Regions from separate parts of the Thermohahella caldifontis genome, predicted to be linked through region 1. Evidence: predicted binding sites of a transcription regulator. Region 1 holds the regulator's gene; the other holds the start of a gene.
What was found. The regulator FliA, encoded in region 1, starts transcription of late flagellar genes. The targets are predictions, from matches to a motif close to CTAAAGTTNNNNNNNNNNCNGCCGATA.
Positions count from the first base shown of each region.

Region 2: the regulator FliA is predicted to act here: its motif matches at 1,749-1,775, upstream of AAIA72_RS01065 (DUF5610 domain-containing protein).

Region 1 is NZ_CP154858.1:382,549-386,783, reverse strand. Features, by position in the region: gene AAIA72_RS01870 (Hpt domain-containing protein) at 1-146, opposite strand, end outside; gene AAIA72_RS01865 (protein phosphatase CheZ) at 158-946, opposite strand; gene cheY (chemotaxis response regulator CheY) at 961-1,344, opposite strand; gene AAIA72_RS01855 (RNA polymerase sigma factor FliA) at 1,436-2,167, opposite strand; gene AAIA72_RS01850 (MinD/ParA family protein) at 2,189-3,004, opposite strand; gene flhF (flagellar biosynthesis protein FlhF) at 3,048-4,235, opposite strand, start outside.
Region 2 is NZ_CP154858.1:219,753-223,987, forward strand. Features, by position in the region: gene AAIA72_RS01050 (hypothetical protein) at 48-230, opposite strand; gene AAIA72_RS01055 (RDD family protein) at 299-811, opposite strand; gene AAIA72_RS01060 (prenyltransferase) at 825-1,688, opposite strand; gene AAIA72_RS01065 (DUF5610 domain-containing protein) at 1,818-3,044, shown strand; gene napF (ferredoxin-type protein NapF) at 3,185-3,685, shown strand; gene AAIA72_RS01075 (chaperone NapD) at 3,675-3,953, shown strand; gene napA (nitrate reductase catalytic subunit NapA) at 3,980-4,235, shown strand, end outside.

The DNA.
Region 1 (4,235 bases):
TGAAATCCACGAAAGATGGCATTCAGAAGTTCCGCATCATCCGGATTCTGCTCCAGTTCCACCAGCTGTTCCTGAAGCTGCTCCAGTATTTCTCCGGCTTCCACCAGAAAATCCTGGAGAATTTCTTCATCCGCATCAAACGCCATAGTTTACCCCTTCAAAAACCCAGACTGGAGAGCAGATCGTCCACATCGTCCTGGCCGCTGACCACATCGTCCATTTCGGCGGCCTTGATCTGAGGCCCGTGGCCTTCGGAATCGTCCTTTTCCTTCTCTTCGAACTCATGACGGATGCCGGTGATCTTGTCCACCTTGCCAGCCATTGCCACCAGCTTGACCAGATTGTCCTCCACCTGACGAACCAGATCCGTCACTTTCTGAATCACCTGGCCGGTCAGGTCCTGGAAGTCCTGTGCCATGAGGATGTCTGAAAGATAACCATAGACCTGGTCACTCTTGCCTTCCAGGTCGGCGAGAAACCGGTCGATTCGCTTGTAGAGTTCGCGGAATTCGTCCGGTGTCATTTCCTTGCGCCGCAGGCGCTCCCACTCCTGCCGCAGATCGTGGGCCTCGTTCTTGAGCTCCGAGGCAATGGGCATGGCCGCTTCCACCAGATCCAGCGTCTTGTTGGCGGCCTTGTTGGTCATGTCCACCACGTAGGCCAGGCGGTCGGAGGCATCGGCAATCTTCGACATCTCTTCCCGCTGCGCCTTGGTTCCCGCGTCAATGTGAAAGTTGCGGATGGAGTCGTGCAGCGTACGGGTCAGCCGGCCGACCTCACGATACAGCGTCTTGTCGCGCGTCTCGTTCAGCGCACCGATAACCTGAACCGCTGCCGCAAAATCCCCCTTCTGGATATGCGACAGCAATTCCTCGGCCTGCTGACTCATCTGCATCTCGAACTCGGAGGTATCAGTGGCCGGAACACCCTGCTTTTCATCAGTCATGCTGCTGGCCCCTTTCAGCCCAAACGTTCAAAGATTTTTTCGATCTTTTCCTTGAGCACGGCAGCCGTGAACGGCTTGACCACATAGCCGTTGACCCCGGCCTGCGCTGCAGCCACGATCTGGTCGCGCTTGGCCTCCGCCGTCACCATCAGGACCGGCAGCGTCTTGAGATTGGGATCTGCTCTCACGGCCCTGAGCAGGTCGATGCCGGTCATGCCGGGCATGTTCCAGTCGGTGATCAGAAAATCGAACTTGCCGGTCTTGAGCATGGGCAGGGCCGTGTTGCCGTCATCGGCCTCTTCCACATTTGTGAATCCAAGATCCCGCAACAGGTTCTTGATAATCCGCCTCATTGTTGAAAAGTCATCAACAACGAGAATTTTCATATTCTTGTCCAATGTAACCTCCGGTGGTGACGTTGGATTGAGTTTCCGTCTAGTTACCAAGTCTAGACGCTTGTCGGGGAGTATCCAGTTTTTTGACTGATCGCTATTTTATCATCCAGTCTGCCAGTCGCGCGCGCAGACGCAGGGCAGCCTGGCTGTGAATCTGACTGACGCGGGATTCGCTGACCCCCAGCACTTCGCCGATTTCCCTGAGGTTCAGCTCTTCATCGTAATAAAGGGCCAGCACGAGGCGCTCACGCTCCGGCAATCTGCCGATTTCCTCCGCCAGCCGGCTGGCAAATTGCTGTTTCTGTACTTCATCCTGGGGCTGAGGCATCCGGTCGGCGTCTTCAATTCCGGCATCCGAATCTGCCGTCAGCTCATCCAGGCTGATCAGATGTCCGCTCAAGGCATCACGGAGGCTGGCATGATACTCTTCCAGACTGATGCCAAGCTCTCTCGCGACATCCGCATCCTGAGCATCCTGACCTGTTCGGCTCTCGATGGCATGAATGGCTTCAGCGATACGACGTGCATTGCGGTGCACAGAGCGCGGCACCCAGTCTCCGCGGCGGATTTCGTCGATCATGGCGCCACGGATCCGGATCGATGCATAGGTCTCGAACGAAGCACCACGCTGTGCCTCGTACTTGCGCGCCGCTTCGAGCAGGCCCAGCATGCCGGACTGAATGAGGTCATCAAGCTGTACACTCGGCGGCAGGCGTCCCTTCAGATGCAGCGCAATACGCTTGACCAGCGGTGCATACTGGTGCACGAGCGCTTCCGCACGCTGTGTCCTGGATTCGCTATACATGGCTACACCCGTTGAGGCCATGAACTCTGCTACCGTTAACTGTCAACTGGCCTGAACCAATCGCTCAATGAAAAATTCAAGGTGCCCGCGTGGTGCACTCGGCAACGGCCAGGCATCCACCTTTTTCGCCAGCTCCCGGAATGCCAGGGATGCCTTGGCCCGGGGGTAGGCCTCAAAGACGGCCCGCTGACGCTGGACCGCCTTCTTCACCACATCATCGTAGGGAATGAACCCCACATACTGCAGCGCAACATCCAGGAAACGCTCGGTCACCTTGGACAGTTTGGTGAACAGCAGCCGTGCATCCTGTTCCGAGCGAACCATGTTGGGCAGAATGCGGAAGCGGTGCAACCCGTAATCCCGGTTGAGCAGCTTGATCTGGGCGTAGGCATCCGTGATGGAAGTAGGCTCGTCGGTCACGACCATGAGCACTTCCTGCGCGGCCCGCACGAAGGCCATGACCGTTTCCGAGATGCCTGCTGCGGTATCGATGATCAGCACATCCAGATCATCACTGATCTCGCTGAAGGCGCTGATGAGCCCGGCATGCTCAAGCGGTGACAGATGCGTCAGGTGCTGGGTACCGGATGATGCCGGTACAATTCTGATGCCACCAGGGCCATCCACCAGAATTTCCCGCAGCGAACATTCGCCGCTGAGCACGTCATTGATGTTGCGTTTTGCGGTCAATCCCAGCAAAACGTCAATGTTGGCCAGCCCAAGGTCGGCATCCAGCACCACGACTCGCCTGCCCAGACTGCTCAATGCCAGGGCGAGATTGACGGAAACGTTGCTCTTGCCAACGCCCCCCTTGCCACCGGTGACGGCAATAACCTGTACCGGGTGAGGTTTACTCATGTTCGACACTGCTCCTATACATCATGTTCAGCGCCTTCCCGGCTCAGCCCACCAGCCCGGCCCGGGCGGTGTGTGGGGAATCCTGTCTGTCCAGCGTCACTGCCCGTGCAACCAGACTTTGCCCCGTGGCCGGATGAAGATCCCGCGCGATGTGTTGACCGTCAGTGTAGCAGGCAATGGGCAACTGTTCCTGTATACTCAACCCCAAAGCCTGCCCCAGTGCACAGGCTTCATCCAGTTTTGTGATGACGCAACCGGACAGCCCGAGCATTTTATAGTAATGATAGTTGGATTTCATGACTTGTGCCTGGCTAACTGCAGACAATACAAGAATTTTTTTGACACGCCGCCCGCATGATTGCAGCGATCTGACCTGACGTTCGCCATTGGGATCCCGGGATGTCAGCCCGGCCGTATCGATCAGAACCCGCCGGTGATCCGCCAGACTGTCCAGAACCGCTTTCAGGGAACCGTTTTCCGGTACAACATGAACCGGTACACGAAGCAATTTCCCCAACGTCAGGAGCTGGGATGCGGCACCCACACGGTAGCAATCCGTGGTTACCAGGGCCAGCCCCTCTCGTCCATGCAGCTGAATCCATCTGGCCGCCAGCTTGGCAATCGTGGTGGTTTTTCCTGCCCCTGTGGGCCCGACCAGTGCCAGGGCACAAGGCCGTTCGGATTCATCCAGGTCCATGACCGGCACCATGGCGGCAAGCGCCTTGAGGGCCAGTTGCCAGCGTGCCTCTTCGTCACCTGCCGGCAGATTCCTGACAATCCGGCTGCTGAGTTCTTCCGTCAACCCGAGCCCGGTCAATCGCATGTCCACAGGATCACGAACCGGGCGTTCTGCTGATTCCGACAACAGTACCTTAAGTGCTGCAATCTCGGCCTGCATGGCGGCCAGCGCCTCACTCACCAGCCCGTCTGGCTTCGCGGCATCTCCGCCAGCAGGAACACCGACCTCTTTTGCCGCGTCTTCACGCCTGGCGACAACCTCCGGCTCACCGCCTGCCTGAATCTTTTGAATACGCTGACGCGCCCGCTCCAGCTCTTCATCCAGCAGGGCCCGGCGGGTCGCATGACGCCGGGCCACCTCGGCATCCGGCCGGGGTGCAGAGACCGGCGCCTCCTGGTGGGCCTGTTCCGGGTTGTAATCCAGTGCGCAGACCACTTCCATGCCTTCCGGAACTTTTCGGGTGGAGAGGATCATGGCATCGGCGCCCAGTTC
Region 2 (4,235 bases), 160 kb from region 1:
CCTCTGCAACCTGAATGCGGAAGGAACGTGGAGTAGGAACGGGCTGGCTATTCGTCCAGCACTTCACTGAGGGACAGGCGGGTGTTGAGCTGGTCATCCAGATAAGCGAGCGCTTTGGCAAAGGACGGGCGTCCGCACAGCGGGAAACCCGGCCCGCTCTCGTCGTGCAAGTTGGCTGTCCCGGAATACAGTCTGACCGAAAGCATCGTGTACTTATTATTGTGTGTCATGGCTCACTATTCCACCCAAAGGGCCGCATCAAGTCAAGCGAGCAGCATACGGGGATTCACGTACATGATCAGGTTTTTTTGACCTCAATGACACGTGTGCCGGCGTAGCGGTCATGCCAGGTCAGACCGTCACGGTCCCACAGGCTCCAGAAAAAGCCCATCCCAAAGCAGAGGAGGGAAAACAGTGCGGCAAAAAAACGCAGCAGGCACTGTGTCCAGGTGAGTGGCCGGCCATCCTGACTGACTACCTTGATGCGCCAGACCTGCATGCCCAGGGTCTGGCCCAGACGCTTCCAGAAGTAGGCAAAGAAAAAGAAGATGACGAGAAACAGGGCGGTCTTGAGCGTCGGATCGCCCAGTGTGGCACCGGATTCCATCAGCGGCTGAAGGCGGTCGAAGCCGCCGACCCGGGCGGCCATGGCGCCCAGATAGATGAATGTGGTGATCATGCTCAGGGCGACGACCAGAAGGAAATCGTAGAACATGGCGGCAAAGCGCTTCCACAGAGGAGCCGGTCTGAGCGTCTCCGCTGCAGGTATGGCTTGCTGTCCGGATTTTTTGCGATGCTTGCGACGTCCCATGACGACTCCTGTATCAGGCGGGAAAGACAAACCAGAGGCTGTGAGCCAGCCCGAGCGCGAGTACACGCTTGCCCGTTGCCGGCGGCAGGGCCGGACCGGGTTGCTCGCTCAGACGCCACAGACCTGACGCCAGCAGTGCACAGAGCAGCCAGGCGGGTTTCCACCAGGGTCTGAGCAGCGCGAGCGCGGCATAGGCGGCCAGGGTGAGAATGAGCAGTCCCCGGTAGAGCCTGCGTGTGCGTTCCGGCCCCAGACGAACTGCCAGCGTCCGGTCGCCATTGGCCGTATCATAGCGGATGTCCCGGTACTCGTTGCTGATCAGGAGCAGGGCAATGGGCAGTCCAAAGAGCAGGCTGTGCAGCCAGGTGGACGTATCGGGCAGCGTGCCGGTGGCCGCCCAGGCGATGGCCGGCATCATGTAGGGCCCCATCATCATGAAAACCAGCAGAGCACCCAGTCCCCGGCGTTTGAGGGCAACCGGCTCCATGTTATAGGCCAGTGCCATGATCAATCCGCCCAGTGCCACCGGAACCACCATCAACCCGCGCAGACTGGCAATGTAGAGACCCAGTACAGCGGCTGCCACGAGGCAGAGCAGCCCCAGACGGTTGTTGATCCGGATGATGCGGATCTGCTCCGGACTCAGGCGTTCAGCCAGCGCGGGATTCTGCAGGTCGCTGAAGTCATTGAGAAAGTTGGCGGCGGCCTGAACCAGCAGGCTGCCCAGTGCGGCGGCCAGCCCGGCGGCCGGATGGAACTGCGGATGATCCAGTACGCTCAGTAGTGCGATGGTGCCGGCGAACAGGCCAACGGGCAGCGAAAACAGGCGGGCGGCGCCGAGAATGCTGTAAGACTTGGTTCGGGTCGTATCGGTCATCAAACGGTTCCTGAAAGTTGCGGCCATTCTAAAGGTTCTGCGGGTGAGTGCAAAACGGACTTAAAGGTTTGTGAAATCCGGTCGCTAAACTGTTCAACATTTAACCGGATGCACCGCGGGAGAATTGTCATGGAAATTCAGTCCACCGGTTTTGCAGTTTCACTTCGCTATGATTTCAGGGCCTCCGTGCAGGGGCGTGGCGCTCAGGAGCAGGAATCGGGACAGGTCGTGGATCTGCGTGAACGGGCCAGTGTCCGTTACAGTCTCACACGCTTGGCTTCAGAGGGTGACGGCATGCGTGTGGTCTCGGAGCGCGTGAGTGCACATCTGAGCTCAAGGCTGGAGAGAAGATTGCCCGAAAGTACGGGTGAGAGCACCTTTGACGGGCAAGCCATTCAAAGCAAAGTGCTGGGCTTCGTAGCCAACCGGATTGCCGACGAGCGTGAGGCGGGAGCGACGGACGAGAAGGTCAATGCGTTGCTGGACGCTGCCGCCGAGGGTGTCACCAAGGGATTTGAAGAGGCACGGGAAGTCTTGCAGGCCGTCGGTGCACTCAATGACTCGCTTGCGGAACAGGTGAATCAGACCGAAACGGGCATTCAGGAAGGGATCGCTGCCATGCGGCCGGAAGCGACCCCCGCCGTGCCGGCACCGGACAGCGCGCCTCCTCAGCCAGCCAGCACAACGGATAACCGGTCGCCGGTGACGCCTCCCGCATCGGACGATGAGACGGGGGACGTGGGCGTGACAGACTCCCGGTTCCGGTTCGGGCAGAAAAACACCGCTTCCATTACGCTCAAGACCCGTGAAGGGGATACGGTGAAACTGGATCTGGCCGCAGCCGTGAAGCTGATGGGTCGTTCGGTATCGTCCGGCGGTCAGGGTGGGAGCATGCAGGCTCTGGGTCTGGACTATCGCGAGGCGTCCTCACTGGTGGTCAAGGGTGATCTCAACGATGCGGAGATGCAGGCCATCACGGATCTGCTGGCTCAGGTCGCCGATCTTGCCGACACGTTTTTCAACGGGGATCTGGGTGAGGCGTTCGATCAGGCGCTCTCCCTGACCGGTGACATGACCCAACTGGCGAGCTACAGCATCGAGCTGAAACAGAGCACCCGCTTCCGTGCAGCCGAGCACTACCACCCCAGAGAGGGTATTCAGCGGCTTGCGGAAGTCCCCGACCGGGCAGCCGGCCTGCTTGACAAGGCCGGGATATTTGACGAGCCGATCAGAGCGGCCTCTTCACTGATCCGGTCGCTTTTGCCGGAGCTGGCGCCCGAGGCATCGCCGGACACCAGCAAGCGACCGGTTCTGTTTGCGGGTTATGTTCAGCAGGTCATGGAACAGCTTGCATAAAGATACCTCATAAGAGGTATTTTGCGGTCTATCAATGGGATAGTTAGACTGCTGAATTGATCTGAATCAGGGTTGCTCCGCCGGGAGAGACCTACGATACCTCCTGAACCATGAAAAAATATTCATGACAGGAGGTTCACTTGGCCCACTCCGTATCACGCAGGCAGCTTTTCACGCGCCGCAGGGAAGCCGTGGTGCGTCCGCCCTGGGCGGTGGACGAAAGTGCCTTCGTGACCGCCTGTACCCGCTGCAATGACTGTATTGAGGTCTGTGAGCCCGCAGTACTGATGCGCGGCGACGGGGGCTTTCCCGAGTTCTCGCCTGCCCGGGGGGAGTGCACATTCTGCGAGGCCTGCGTTGACGCCTGCAAAACCGGCGCCCTGTCTCTGTCTGTCAGCCCCGTCATGCCCTGGATCGCCCGACTGAGTGACAACTGCGTGGCGATGAAGGGGGTTGAGTGCCGGATCTGCGCCGAGCAGTGCGAACCGGCAGCCATCCGGATCCGCCCGAGGCCGGGTGGCATCTTTGTTCCTGAACTGAATGCTGAGGTCTGTAACGGTTGCGGTGCCTGCGTGCGCCCCTGTCCGGTACAGGCCATTTCGTTTGTGAGACAGTCCGAGGAGATGACACATGCCCGCTAGTGCACAGGAGATTCCTGTCGAAACAGAAAGCGAACCGCTGAACATCTGTGGGCTGGTGGTGCGCTGCAACCCGCGCCGGCTGGACCAGGTCGTTGCCGAACTGGAAGCGCTGCCCGGTGTGGAAATCCATGCCCGCGATGACGTCGGCAAGCTGGTGGTGACCGCCGAGCAGACTGCCGATGCGCCGCCACTGAAAGCCATAGATCTGATTGAACGCATCGAGGGGGTGCTGTCCACCTCCCTGGTGTACCACTTTTGTGATGCCTGACCACCCGGTTTATCAGGAGACATGCCATGAAACTGAACAGACGAGACTTCATCAAGGCCCAGGCCGCCACGGCTGCAGCCGCTGCTGCCGGCGTCAGCCTGCCAGCCGCTGCCACCAACCTGACGACTGCAGGCAAGGGCGGTGCCATCAAGTGGGACAAGGCGCCCTGCCGGTTCTGCGGCACCGGGTGCTCCATTCTGGTGGGGACACAGAACGGTCGCATGGTGGCCAACCAGGGCGACCCGGAAGCGCCTGTCAACAAGGGGCTGAGCTGCATCAAGG